2 regions of the Methylomarinum roseum genome follow, and region 2 is predicted to be linked to the other one. Evidence: predicted binding sites of a transcription regulator. Region 2 holds the regulator's gene; the other holds the start of a gene.
What was found. Region 2 encodes HrcA, which represses chaperone genes, less so after heat shock. Its sites were predicted from a motif close to TNTTAGCACTCNNNNNNNNNGAGTGCTAANA; they were not measured.
Positions count from the first base shown of each region.

Region 1: groES (co-chaperone GroES) is a predicted target of HrcA. The motif match lies at 1,472-1,502, and genes of this name have one in related genera.

Region 1 covers NZ_CP157743.1:1,418,313-1,425,866, reverse strand. The annotation lists gene groL (chaperonin GroEL) at 1-1,098, opposite strand, end outside; gene groES (co-chaperone GroES) at 1,145-1,432, opposite strand; gene Q9L42_RS06935 (HesA/MoeB/ThiF family protein) at 1,575-2,321, shown strand; gene Q9L42_RS06930 (GGDEF domain-containing protein) at 2,342-3,382, opposite strand; gene Q9L42_RS06925 (hypothetical protein) at 3,714-3,920, opposite strand; gene pqqA (pyrroloquinoline quinone precursor peptide PqqA) at 4,168-4,242, shown strand; gene pqqB (pyrroloquinoline quinone biosynthesis protein PqqB) at 4,357-5,268, shown strand; gene pqqC (pyrroloquinoline-quinone synthase PqqC) at 5,278-6,009, shown strand; gene pqqD (pyrroloquinoline quinone biosynthesis peptide chaperone PqqD) at 6,395-6,667, shown strand; gene pqqE (pyrroloquinoline quinone biosynthesis protein PqqE) at 6,645-7,554, shown strand, end outside.
Region 2 covers NZ_CP157743.1:3,798,133-3,805,686, forward strand. The annotation lists gene dnaJ (molecular chaperone DnaJ) at 1-445, opposite strand, end outside; gene dnaK (molecular chaperone DnaK) at 540-2,480, opposite strand; gene grpE (nucleotide exchange factor GrpE) at 2,549-3,217, opposite strand; gene hrcA (heat-inducible transcriptional repressor HrcA) at 3,272-4,312, opposite strand; gene Q9L42_RS17390 (DUF3047 domain-containing protein) at 4,815-5,447, opposite strand; gene Q9L42_RS17395 (NAD(+) kinase) at 5,542-6,429, shown strand; gene recN (DNA repair protein RecN) at 6,775-7,554, shown strand, end outside.

The DNA of each region.
Region 1 (7,554 bases), 2.1 Mb from region 2:
TTGCAGTTTCTCTTTATCGTAATCGGAACTCGCTTCATCGATTTGCGCACGAATTTGCGCCACTCGACCGGTAATATGATCTTCGGCGCCAGCGCCATCGATGATCGTGGTGTTTTCTTTGCTGATTTGAACTTTTTTCGCGGTACCCAATTGGTCGATTTCCGCTTTTTCCAAAGACAGACCCACTTCTTCGGAAATCACGGCGCCGCCGGTCAGAATGGCGATATCTTCCAGCATCGCCTTACGACGATCACCGAAACCAGGCGCTTTAACGGCCGCTACTTTGACGATGCCGCGCATGTTGTTGACCACCAGAGTCGCCAACGCTTCGCCTTCGACATCTTCGGCGATAATCAGCAATGGACGGCTAGCCTTGGCAACCCCTTCCAGAATCGGCAATAAATCACGGATATTGGAGATTTTCTTGTCGAACAGCAGGATATAAGGATCTTCCAGTTCAACCGTCATGTTGTCCTGGTTATTGATGAAGTATGCAGACAGGTAGCCGCGGTCAAATTGCATGCCTTCGACGACATCCAAATGATTTTCCAGACCGGAACCTTCCTCCACGGTAATCACGCCTTCTTTACCGACTTTTTCCATCGCTTCGGCGATGATGGTGCCGACCGTCTCATCGGAGTTTGCCGAAATGGCGCCAACTTGAGCAATCGACTTGCTGTCCTCGCAAGGCGTCGCCGCCGCTTCGATCGCTTTAACCGCCGCGGAAACCGCTTGATCGATACCGCGCTTCAGGTCCATTGGGTTCATGCCCGCAGCGACCGATTTCAAGCCTTCGTTAACGATCGATTGCGCCAATACAGTCGCCGTCGTGGTGCCGTCACCGGCCACGTCAGAAGTTTGTGACGCAACTTCTTTGACCATTTGCGCGCCCATGTTTTCGAATTTATCGCTTAATTCGATTTCCTTGGCCACCGATACACCGTCTTTAGTGATGGTGGGGGCGCCGAAGCTTTTTTCCAAAACCGCATTACGGCCTTTAGGGCCCAGCGTGACTTTCACCGCGTTTGCTAGAATGTTTACGCCTGCCGCCATGAGTGCACGCGCATCGCCACCAAATTTTACTTCTTTTGCTGCCATTTTGTTTCCTAAATATTCTTTAATATGGTTAGTGATCGATTTTGGCTTAGCCTAAAATCCCCATGATGTCTTCTTCACGCATGACGATAACTTCTTCACCGTCTACCTTCACTTCCGTGCCGGAATATTTGCCGAACAGGACTCTGTCGCCCACTTTTACTTCCATGGCGCGAACTTGTCCATTGTCCAAAGTTTTGCCATTACCCACCGCTAAAACCTCACCTTCACTGGGTTTTTCGGCTGCGGATCCCGGCAAAACAATCCCTCCTGCAGTTTTTGTTTCTTCTGCAACACGTTTAACGATGACTCTGTCGTGTAACGGACGTATTTTCATCAATGTCTCCTAACAATTAAAAAATAAAGGTTTAAAAATTATTAGCACTCGCTAGTAATGAGTGCTAATAATAACCAGCTTTTGCACTCTGTCAAGTTCTTTGGCATCATCTGCCGCTCACTTTATTGCATCCAGATGACAAATGAATGACCAACAACTACTACGCTATAGCCGACAAATCATGCTGCCGCAAATCGATATCGAGGGACAGCAAAAACTGCTCGACGCCAAAGTTTTGATCATCGGCGCCGGCGGTCTCGGCTCTCCAGCCTCGATGTATCTGGCTGCGGCGGGCATCGGTCAAATCACACTCTATGACGACGACCAGGTCGATCTGTCAAATCTGCAAAGACAGATTGCCCATAACACTGACGATATAGGGATGGATAAGGTAATTTCAACCCGGAACACCTTGAAAAAGTTAAATCCGGATACGAAGGTTATCGTCCACCGTGAACGCTTGGTTGGAGAACGACTGGACAGGGAAGTCGAAAACGCCGATATCGTGTTGGACTGCAGCGACAATTTCAACACCCGTTTCGCCATTAATCGGGCTTGCGTGAACCATAGAACGGCTTTGATATCGGGCGCCGCAATTCGTTTTGAAGGTCAAGTCTCGGTGTTTACGCCGGGCTGCGACGACAGCCCTTGCTACAACTGTCTCTACAGCAGTGAAGGTGAAGAACTACAGCGCTGTTCGACAAACGGCGTCATCGCGCCGATTACCGGGATCATCGGCAGCATACAGGCCCTCGAGGCGATGAAGGTCATCATGACGATCGGAGCCCCTCTGACCGGGCGATTATTATTGCTGGACGGCCTGACGATGGAATGGCAAACGATGAAATTGAGGAAAAACCCAGCTTGCCCCACCTGCGGGACAGGCTAAGCCGGAAAGCTGTTTCCGGGTTAAAGCAGATGCACGACCCGGTTGCGCCCCGACTCCTTGGCGGCGTATAGCGCTTGATCGGCGCGGGCGACAAAACTTTCGACGCTGTCGTCGTTTTTTAGCGACGCCGCGCCTATCGACACCGTCACTTTACCGATAGATTGGCCGCTCTCCTTTTGTTTCAAGCGGCTGTTATCCAGCGCCGACCGGATCTGTTCGGCGATTGCCAGCGCCGTATCCATCGTAGTCTCGGGCATCACCACGGCGAGCTCCTCGCCACCAAAACGGGCGACATGATGATGTTCGCTGGCATGCTGTTTTAACAAGCCCGCCATATAGCGCAGCACCTTATCGCCAACCAGATGACCAAACCTGTCATTGATCTTTTTAAAATAATCCAGATCCAGAATTAATAAGCAGTGTGAGGATGCTAGCGGGCTGTCAATCAGCTTAACCAAGATCTCATCAAAAGCCCGTCTGTTCAACAAGCCGGTTAAGCCATCCGTCGTCGCCATCTCCCTGACCATGCTCAGCTCACTGCGCAACCTCGCCATCTCGTCATTGGCCTCATTGAGCTTGGTTTTTAGGATATTGCTGATTTTAAGTAATTCCCGGGTTTCCGCGACGATGCCTGACAGCACATTTTTAACATCGGATAGATTATCGATGCCCTCCAGCTTCAGCGAACTGGCCGACACATGCTCTCCGACACTGGCAACCTGAGTGCTTGAATCTTGCACCGTGTTAGCGGTATTTTCAATCAACGCCTGCAAGGCATAATTGATTTTTTCAAATGATTCAACCGAGGCGTTACAAATATAGTTCTTGTAGAGACTCAGGCTGGTTTCATCATCAAACGCCTGCTTGCTTTTCAGTAGCTCATCGATGGCTGCGGTCAGTTTGCCATTATTGCCGGCGACGTATTCATACCAAATGGCATAATTAATCGGATGCGTCGAAACTTGATGCTTCATCATCATCGGAATACTGCGCTGCAATAACCTGGCATTGTATTCCGGACAGGGGTCGTAGCTGGGCAAAAAGGTCGTGGTTCCGTTCATGGCGCGTCAATCCAGACATTAGCTTATAATCGTAAGCTTACCCTGACGCGCAAAAAATTCAACTTTTAATCTTGATTTTCTTTCAAGTAATTTCGAATCAATATTTGAACTGGTTCACTTTTTTTCGACAATTCGCGGCTTGCTTTGCACAAACCGCCGCCTAGATTTTCATCTTCTCCCCACCAAGAAATCCGGGCAAAAGTTCGCTAAAAAACCGGCGTTATTCCAGTTCTTTTGGCTCTATTCAGCTTCTATCGGCAGCGCCGAGCTGGATACCGAGCATCCTACGCCCGGTTCCACTAAACGAACAATGCTGAATTGCGACGGGTAGTTATTTTTTGGCAACGAGGCCTTTAACCGCACTAACGACCTTCTCCGCCATATTTAAAACGGCCGAGTCACTATCGCCATGCGGTTCGGTATCCCCAAACGGCTCGCCGTTTTTCATCGTATACATATAGATGAAGTATCCCAACGGCGCAAAAGCGACAATGGCGATCAGCAACATGAAAAAAACAAGCTCTACCACGACTCCCATAACCCCCTCCAATTGTTATTGTAATTATTTCGATAAGCCATTGCGCCTATCGCTCGGTTAAAATGGTGCGAACCGTAAATATAACCCTGTATTTAGTGAGGTACAAGCTAAAAGTGAACTCCATCCATCACTTTTAATCTATAAATGCTGATCGTAGTTGCCAAAAAAAAAACTTCATCGTATACTCTGAGGCAGCTTACTTGATCAAGCTAGCGTACAACTAAAAAAACTTCTGGAGGTATTTAATATGAAATGGGAAACACCAGCTTACACAGACCTGCGTTTCGGTTTCGAAGTCACTATGTACATTTATAACCGTTGATTGCTACGGTTTGAATCAAGAAAAAGGGGCTGTTCAGGCCCCTTTTTTTTGCCTGCAGCTTTTTAATCCCGTATCATTCAGGCCTTGTTTTACAACCAAACTAGCCCATCAATCATGAAGATCAGAGTTCTCGGTTCAGGCGCGGGGGGCGGATTTCCCCAATGGAACTGTAATTGCCATAATTGTCACCGTTTACGCCACAAGCAAATGAATGGCAAGGCCCGCACCCAGTCATCGATTGCGGTCAGCACCGACAACAGAAACTGGCTGCTGTTCAACACCTCGCCCGACATTCGCCAGCAACTGGAGGCGTTTCCGGCCATTCAGCCGCAGGAAGGCGTCCGCGACACCGGCATCAAGGCGATCATGTTGATCGACAGTCAGATCGACCACACCACCGGCATGCTGATGCTGCGCGAAGGCAAGCCGCTCGATGTTTACTGCACGGACATGGTGAAACAAGACCTGACCACCGGCTTCCCGCTGTTTACGATGCTGAAAGATTATTGCACCGTCAATCATCACCCGATCCCTTGTGACGGCAGCAGCTTCACGGTCCCCGGCATCGACGACTTACGTTTTTATACTCATGCCCTGAAGAGCAAGGCGCCGCCCTATTCGCCCCACCGGCACGACCCGCACGAAGGCGATAATGTCGGCGTCATCATCGAACAAATTTCCACCGGCAAAAAACTGTACTATTCGCCCGGCCTCGGAGAAATCGAGCCGCATGTGATGCAAGCGATGCAGGAGGTCGATTGCCTGATGGTGGACGGCACCTTCTGGACCGACGATGAAATGGTCAGCCAGCATATCAGTCATAAAAAGGCGCGGGAAATCGGCCATCTGCCGCAATCGGGACCAGGCGGCATGATCGAGGTGCTGAATCAGGTTGAAAATACCCGCAAAATATTGATTCATATCAACAACACCAACCCGATTCTGGACGAAGATTCGGAACAGCGCAAGACACTGGATGCCGCCGGCATCGAAGTTTCTTACGATGGTTTAGAAATCGACTTATAAAGGAACATCATGAGCTGCTGCGATAACAAACCCTGGAGCCGCGAGGAATTTGAAGCCAAGCTGCGCGGCATGGAAAAGTATTACCATATTCATCATCCTATGCACACGCTGATGAACGAAGGTAAACTGAACAAGGCCCAACTGCAGGGCTGGGTCGCCAACCGCTTTTATTATCAGATTATGATTCCGATCAAGGACGCCAACATCATGGCCAATTGCCCGGATCGCAAGACCCGCGCCATCTGGGTGCAACGGATATTGGATCATGACGGCCATCCCGACGACCCCGGCGGCATCGAGGCTTGGATACAGCTAGGCATCGCGGTCGGCATGACCCGCGAGGAAATTACCTCGTTGAAACATGTACTGCCCGGCGTGCGATTCGCCGTCGACGCCTATGTCAACTTCGCCCGTCGTTCGGAATGGCATGAAGCGGCCAGCTCCTCGCTGACCGAGTTGTTTGCGCCGAAAATTCATCAACAACGCCTGGATAACTGGCCGGAAATGTATCCGTGGGTCGAGCAGGAAGGTTATATTTATTTCCGCAAACGCCTGTCGGAAGCGCGACGCGACGTCGAGCACGGCCTGGAACTGACGCTGGACTGGTACAAGACCCGCGAACAACAGGAACGCATGCTGGATATCCTGAAATTCAAGCTGGATGTGTTGTGGACCATGGCCGATGCGATGTACATGGCCTATGTCAACGACATGCCGCCATATTTCAATATCGAGAAATAACATGATAAGTTGGACGCATCATTAAAGAACCGCCCTTAAACACAAGCATTTCGGTAACTATTCAGTTTGATACTGAGAAAATATTTCTTTTACTATCAATTGCTTGTGGAAGAAGTGTATGCGACAGGGATGTCGCATCCAAGCCTATAGGGACATATTTACCCAGCACCTAAATTCCATAGGCTAATGGCTGCGATAAATCATCTTCGTTTATTTAGGTGCTGGGTGAACGGCGTCTTCTGGGGCAAGCGACTGATAGTAAAAGCATTTTTATGCTGAATAGTTACGCATTTCGTAGGTTGGGTTGAGCGATAGCGAAGCCCAACATTTCCGGAACACCTAACTCGTTGAGCTTCATTTCATTCAGCCCAACCTACATATACAAATGAGCATCAATCCCAATCAAACGATCAGCTTCTCACCCATGCACCGCCTGCAATGGGAAGAAGCGCAACAAAAAGACGTCATCCTCTATCCGGAAGGCATGGTGGAGTTGAATCAAAGCTCCGCCGAAATTCTCAAACTTTGCGATGGCAAACGCAATTTGGAACAAATCGTTAACGAACTGGAACAAAAATTTTCCCAATCCGGTCTGAAGGACGATATCAACAACTTTCTCAATGTCGCATTACAAAATGGCTGGATCCAACAACCCTAACATCACGCCGCCGCGCTGGCTGCTGGCGGAACTCAGCTACAAATGTCCGCTGCAGTGTCCGTACTGCTCCAATCCATTGGATTACGCCAAGTATCCGGATGAATTGGGCACCGAAGACTGGAAACGCGTACTGAGCCAGGCACGGCAGATGGGCGCGGTACAACTGGGCTTTTCCGGCGGCGAACCATTAACCCGACGGGATTTACCCGAACTAGTCAGGCACGCCCGGGATTTGGGGTATTACTCCAATCTGATCACCTCCGGCTATGGCCTTACCGAAGCCAAGATCGTCGAATTAAAACAAGCCGGGCTGGATCATATCCAGGTCAGCATACAGGCCAGCACCCAGGAATTGAACGACCATATCGCCGGCACCGAGTCTTATCAACACAAGCAGGAAGTCGCCAAACTGGTCAAGAAGCATGGCTACCCGATGGTGCTGTGCGTCGTAATACACAGGGAGAATATCCACCAAATGCCAGAGATTTTGGCGATGGCCGAGGCATTGGGCGCCGATTATCTGGAACTGGCCAATACCCAGTATTACGGCTGGGCCCACGCCAACCGGGATTTATTATTGCCGACCCAGGAACAGTTCGAGGAAGCCGAAAAAATCGCCCAGGCCTATAAGGAAAAGGTCGCCGGCAAAATGAAAATCTATTACGTGATACCGGATTATTACGAAGACCGCCCCAAGGCCTGCATGAACGGCTGGGGCACCACCTTCCTGACCATCGCCCCGGACGGCGTCGCGCTGCCTTGTCATTCCGCCCGCGAACTACCGGGTCTGGACTGCCCCAATGTCAAAGATTACAGCATCGCGGAGATCTGGAACGAATCTAAAGCGTTCAACTTCTTCCGCGGCTATGACTGGATGAAGGAGCCTT
Region 2 (7,554 bases):
CATCACACGCCACCAACACCGGCACTTTCACGGTCGCTTCGGCGCCGCCAACGGCTTCTTCCAGCGTCAATTCCAGGTTGTAGCGAAGATCCGAACCCCGTTGCACGTTGCTGCGTTGACGACCGCCAGCGCCGCCAAAGATATCGCCGAATACATCGCCGAAAATGTCGCTGAAACTCTCGGCGCCGCCAAAACCATGACCGCCGCCCATCGACTGATCGACGCCGGCGTGACCGAACTGATCATAAGCCGAACGCTTCTTCGGATCTGATAATACTTCGTATGCTTCTTTGATTTGTTTGAATTTTTTTTCAGCTTGCTCCGAATTGTCCTTATTCCTGTCCGGATGATACTTCATCGCCATGCGCCGATAACTTTTCTTGATCTCGGCATCGCTGGCGTTTTTATCAACACCCAACAGTTTGTAAAAATCTTCTTTTGCCATAACGTAAATAACCGCCAGCAATAACCGGCGGTTTTCTTATATCCTGTCTAAAGGAAAAAAAGGGGCTGATATGAACAGCCCCGCAAATTATTAATTATTTTTTATCGTCATCTTTGACTTCTTCAAACTCCGCATCGACGACACCGTCATCGGCCGCAGAATGCTGAGACGTTTGCTCTGCTTCCGCTCCGGCCTGAGCCGCACCTTCGGCGCCGCCTTTCTGCGCATAAATGCGCTCAGCCAGTTTGCCTGACAGCTCGGTCAACGCCGTCGTTTTCGCTTCGATAGCCTCTTTATCGTTACCTTTAACGGCTTCCTTCAACTCGTTGATCGCCGCTTCGATCGCAGACTTTTCATCGCCAGGAACCTGGTCGCCCAGTTCCTCCAACGATTTTTCCGTTGCATGGATCATGCCTTCCGCCGAGTTACGGGCGGCAACCAATTCGGTCACCTTCTTGTCTTCATCGGCATGCGCCTCAGCATCTTTAACCATGCGTTCGACTTCGTCATCCGACAAACCGCTGGAAGCCTTGATCACGATGGACTGATGTTTTCCGGTCGCCTTGTCTTTCGCCGACACGTTCAAGATGCCGTTGGCGTCGATATCGAAAGAGACTTCGATTTGCGGAATGCCGCGCGGCGCCGGTGGAATATCGGCGAGATCAAAACGACCCAATGATTTATTGCCGGCCGCAACTTCACGCTCGCCCTGCAACACATGCACCGTCACCGCGGTCTGATTGTCTTCGGCAGTCGAGAACACCTGCGAAGCATTGGTCGGAATCGTGGTGTTTTTTTCGATCAACTTGGTCATCACGCCGCCCATCGTTTCGATACCCAACGACAGCGGAGTCACATCCAACAACAGTACGTCTTTGACATCGCCACCCAAAACGCCGGCCTGAATCGCCGCCCCCAACGCCACCGCCTCATCGGGGTTAACGTCTTTACGTGGTTCTTTACCGAAAAACCCTTTAACGAACTCCTGCACCTTAGGCATACGAGTCTGCCCCCCCACCAGAATCACGTCACTGATTTCCGACGTGGACAAACCGGCATCCTTCAGAGCTTGCTCACATGGATGTCTGGTTTTATCGATCAAGTCCTCTACCAAGGCTTCCAGCTTCGCCCGACTCAATTTGACGTTCAGGTGTTTCGGACCGGTGGCGTCGGCGGTCACATAAGGCAAGTTGACATCGGTTTGGGTCGAAGATGACAATTCGATTTTGGCTTTTTCCGCCGCTTCCTTCAAACGCTGCAGCGCCAAAGGATCGCTGTGCAGGTCGATGCCGTTTTCTTTTTTGAACTCTTCGGCCAGATAATCGATGATTCGCAAGTCAAAATCTTCACCCCCCAAGAAAGTATCGCCATTGGTCGACAGCACTTCAAACTGATGCTCGCCTTCGACTTCGGCAATCTCGATAATGGAAATGTCAAAGGTGCCGCCGCCGAGGTCATAAACGGCGATCGTGCTGTCGCCTTTTGGCTTGTCCATACCGAACGCCAACGCCGCCGCAGTCGGCTCGTTGATGATGCGTTTGACATCCAGACCCGCGATACGACCGGCGTCCTTGGTGGCTTGACGCTGGGAATCATTAAAGTAAGCCGGTACGGTAATCACGGCCTCTTTGACTTCTTCACCCAGATACGCTTCCGCATCTTTTTTCAGTTTCATCAACACACGGGAAGAGACTTCGGGCGCCGCCATTTTTTTACCATGACATTCGACCCAGGCGTCACCGTTTTCCGCCTCGATGATCTTATAAGGCACCATCTTGATGTCTTTTTGCACCGCGTCGTCTTTGAAACGGCGACCGATCAGACGCTTGATGGCAAACAAGGTGTTGTCGGGATTGGTGACCGCCTGACGCTTTGCCGATTGACCCACCAAGACTTCGTTGTCGTTGGTGAAGGCAATGATCGAAGGCGTTGTACGCGCACCCTCACTGTTTTCGATAACCCGCGCCGTCCCATGCTCAAGAATGGCAACACAAGAGTTCGTGGTGCCTAAATCAATTCCAATTATTTTACCCATTAAATTCTCCAGACTTGATTGTTTGTTTTAATAAAGTTAATACAGATATGCGGTTAGTTGCTTTAATTTCAAGCCTGCTCATCAATTTTTGTCGAATCGCCTTCCGGCTTGTCTTCCGCCTTAGAAACAACCACCATGGCTGGACGAATCAAGCGCCCATTGAGCATGTAACCTTTCTGAAAAACATTTAATACGGTATTCGGTTCTACGTCGGCGGACGGCATCATGCTCATCGCCTGATGTTTTTCCGGATCGAACGGCTCACCGAGGGGATCGATGGCTTCGATATTGAATTTTGCAAAGACCGCTTCGAATTGCTTCATCGTCAATTCGCTGCCTTCTCTGAGCTTGACCACTTCCGGGCTGTCGCCGGAGGCCGCTTGTATGCCGAGCTCCAGACTATCGATAACGCTTAACAATTCCTTGGTGAATTTCTCCAATGCGAACTTATGCGCATTCTCGACATCGATGCGTGTCCTACGCTTCAGATTTTCCATCTCGGCCTGAACGCGCATTAATTTATCCCAGTTTTCTTCGGCCTTTTTTTCCGCCGCCGCCAACTGCTTACGCAACTCATCTATCGTCGCTTCCGGTTGCTCCGCTTGCTTTCCCTTTTGCTCGGCTTCCCCCGCCTCAACGACGCGTTCTTCCGCTGCGCTGTTATTGGTTTGCTCAAGAACTTCCTCAATCAGCTCGCTGTCTGATTGAGCTTCAGGCTGCCCCTGTTCTTTAGTCATTTATTACTCCCGGCTATTAATGTTTTTTCAAGATGTTTTTTAAGATGGGGATTATCATTTCGGATTCAAGGCCGCACCCAATAATTTTGCAGTCATATCGACAAAAGGAATCACTTTTTCATAGGCCATACGGGTCGGACCGATCACTCCTAATACGCCCACTACCTCTTTGTTTACCATATAAGGCGAAGTCACTAGACTGCAGGGCTCGAATGCCTGATAGCCGGCCTCCTCGCCAATGAAAATTTGCACGCCATCGGCATGCTGGCATTTATCCAACAGATGTATGATGCTGCGTTTTTGATTGAAGGCGTCGAATAATTGCTTCAGCCGCTCCATATTGGACAATTCGGAAAAGCCCATCAAATTGGTCTGCCCGCTCAACACATAATCTTCCTGGGGCTTGTGATCAAATGCCAATTGCGCCATGTTGACCGCATCGATCATGCCTTGATTGACCCTTTTCTGATCCTGCTCCAATTCCTTCAGCAGCGCCTGACGCACCTCGCTGATGCTGCGGCCCGAATAAATCGAATTCAGGTAATTGCTAGCCTGCTGCAGTTCCGCGGCGCTAAATTCCTTATCGGTATTGATGATTTTGTTATGAACCTGCTGATCGTTGGTGACAAGAATCACTAATACCCGCGTCTTCGATAAAGGCAAAAACTCGATATGACGCAAACTGACGACTTCGCGCCGCGGCAACGTGACAATGCCCGCCATATGGGTGACGTCCGACAATAATTTCGAGGCTTTCTCGAGCAGCGCCGCCGAATCCTCATCTTCATGCTCCAGGCCTTCGGACAAATACTCCAACAATTGAGACTCGAGCGGCTTGACGGTGATCAAGGAATCGACAAAAAGCCGATAACCCCGGACGGTCGGCACGCGTCCCGCCGAAGTATGCGGCGAGTGTATCAACCCCAAGTCTTCCAGATCCGCCATCACATTACGTATCGTGGCCGGACTGAGCTTTAACTCAGAATCCTTTGACAGCACCCGCGAGCCTACCGGCTGACCCTCCTGAATATAACGTTCGACTAACGCTTTTAGTAAATGAAGGGATCTTTCGTTTAAATCCTGATTATTTCTCACGCTGACACCCAAGGTTTAATAATTAGCACTCTTCACCGGAGAGTGCTAGCCGCAAAACTATCAGCAACTCAATTTAATGTCAACCGCCCTGGCGCAACACCCCACCGGTGCGGGCAGGGTGTGCTGACGATAGGAAGCGCACCGGTTTTTTCGGAAAAGGTTGCAAACTCCGTCCCGCTTTGGGATTCTGCCACGGTAGCGGGTTTTGGCGGCTTGCTTCGCGAAGCCGCCCTACGTTGGCGGATCCGCTGCGCTTGATCCACCCTACCGGTGCGGGTAGGGGGGGTGCTGACGATAGGAAGCGCACCGGTTCCTGGTTCCCACGGTCCTCCGTGGGAACCCATACTTTGTGCCACCTTAAGCCTGGTATGCATTCCCACGCAGGAGCGTGGGAACGAGGGTCACGCATGGCAACCGCCGAATGAATTCTCAAAGCTGGACGGAGTTTGTAACTCCGTCCGCAATATTTCGCGAAGCCGCCCTACATTATCCGGTCGCACGCTTATCGCTCGGAAAAATAAATATCGCCGTAAAGACTTTCCGCCTGACCGCCGCCATTATCGCTATCGGTCATCAGCGCAACCGCATCCACATAACGAATCCGTTCGCCAAACAGACGCTGCAAATCTTCCAACACATTACGACGCTCTCGATACCAAACGGCGACGCTGTCCCGGCGATCACGCAACGCCATCATCATCGCATGATCGCCGGCAAACGCATTGGGCCATACCATCCCTTTTGCTTGATTGCCGGACCAGACATAATTAATCGCCCGGGTTTTCCAGAAAGCCCAACCACCGCTGACCACCACATAGACGCGAGCAACATAATCATCGCCGGACTTCTCCAATTCATCTCTCTTCGACAAACGCCGCATTATTCGCCATCGCCAATTCAAATAAGGCGTTTTAAAGAGATCGATACGCTGCTTCTTATATAAGCCGGACGCGGACGCCTGGCTTTCAGCCTTTAAAACCGACAGGCCATCGATGTCGATCAGCCGATATCGAGTGTCCCCCTCGAAGCGCTTACTCTCCCAGCCGGATAGGTCGCCAGCAGAAAAACGCCCAACCTCAACCTTCTCATTGGCGCCCGCCATCCCGAAACTGAGTAACACCCCCATCAAAATCATTATTTTCACGCTTAACCCCCCACTTTCGTCTTTATAAAAAACAATTCCCTTTTTTTTGTATAATTGATCATCGATCCTTTCATCACAGCAAGCGATGCAAAAAAACTCTTTTCAGACCATCGGCATTATCGGCAAACCCAGCGATCCAAGCATTGCGGAAACACTGAACAATCTTTACCAACTTCTGAAAAACAAACATTACACCGTATATATCGATCAACGCAGCGGCGATTTCATTCACGAGCCGGCAATTCGACGCTGCCCTATGGAAGAACTGGGGCAACATTGCGACGTCATCATTGCGGTGGGCGGCGACGGTACTTTCCTAGCCGCGGCAAGAGCCATTGTCGCCTATGGCGTCCCGTTAATCGGCGTCAACCTGGGCAGGCTGGGTTTTTTAGTCGACATTTCACCGGAGCAATTGTCCGCCAAACTCGGGCCGATATTGGCAGGAAAATATCGCGAGGAAAATCGCTATCTATTGCGAGCCAAAATCATTCGAGACGGCGAAGTCATCCATCAACAAACGGCCGTCAATGAAGTCGTTGTGCATCGTTGGGTCACCCCTAGCATGATTGAAATCATCACCACCATCGATGGCGTTTATCTGAATACTCAACGCTCCGACGGCCTGATTGTATCGACACCGACCGGCTCAACCGCCTATTCCCTATCCGCCGGCGGCCCCATCATCCACCCGTCATTGAACGCCTTGGTGTTGGTGCCCCTGAATCCGCATACCTTATCCAACCGCCCGTTAGTGATCGACGATGATTCGGAAATAGAAATCCGCTTCAGCCAGGCCAAACAAATCAATGCGCTAGTCACCTGCGACCATCTGGAAATTCCGGAAGTCTTGATTAGCGATAAAATTATGATTAAAAAGGAAGTAAAACCGATTACAATTCTCCACCCCGAGGACCACGACTTCTTCCACATACTCAGAGGCAAACTGAATTGGAGCCGAGATTACCACATTTAAACCGGCTATTAATACCGCCCATCCACGGCACCCTCATCCTCAGACGAGCAGGCATTGCCACAGCCTGCAATCGACGCCGGCGGCTAAATTTTGAACTGCGACCGCTATAATACGACTAATGGCCTGTAGTAGGATAACGAGTAGACAAAGCCTGCTGTGCCGACGACATGATAAAAACAATCCGTAACTATTCAGTATCTTTCGGGTTTTAGGCAGTAGGTCATTGATTTCCCAGCACCTAAATACCCTAGGTTATTGGCTATGATTAATAATCTTCGTTAATTTAGGTGCTGGGTGAATAATTACAACAATCCGTTCATATAACCCGCTTCACCTTAATTGATTATGCTACTTAATATCAACATCAACGACCTGGCCGTCGTCGACAAGCTGGATTTGGATCTGGAAACCGGCATGTCGGTGCTGACCGGCGAAACCGGGGCCGGCAAATCGATACTGCTGACCGCGCTGGGACTGGCCCTGGGAGACCGCGCCGACGCCGGCTATATCCGCCCGCACAGCAAGCGCGCCGAAATCAATATCGAATTCGGCCTGGGCGACGCGCCGCTGGCGCAAAAGTGGCTGGAAGACAATGAACTGGATGACGAGCAACACTGCCTGATTCGTCGCATCATCAATCAGGATGGTCGCTCCAAAGCCTATATCAACAACCGCCCGGTGACCTTGCAGACGCTGCAGGGTTTGAGTCGTTTATTGGTGGAAATTCACGGCCAACATGCTCACCTGACGCTGCTGAACGGCGAGGAACAACGCCGCTTGCTCGACAGCTACGCCGGCAATCAGGCGTTGCTCGAACAAATCAATACGGTTTATCAGACCTGGAAGCAGCTGAATCGGGAACTCAACGCCCTCGTCAAGGCCAGCGAGGACCAGACTGAGCGTGAAGAACTGCTCCGCTATCAACTGGATGAACTGCAGCAACTCGACCTGGAAAATTTCAATTATCAAGCCCTTTCAGAGGAACATAACACCTTGGCCAATCTAGGCCAGATATTGAGCGTCGGCCAGCAACAGCTGGATCTGCTTTACGAAAACGAACAGCAGTCGATGATCCAGATGCTAAGTCACAGCATTCACGAATTGACCGAATTAAGTCAATATTCA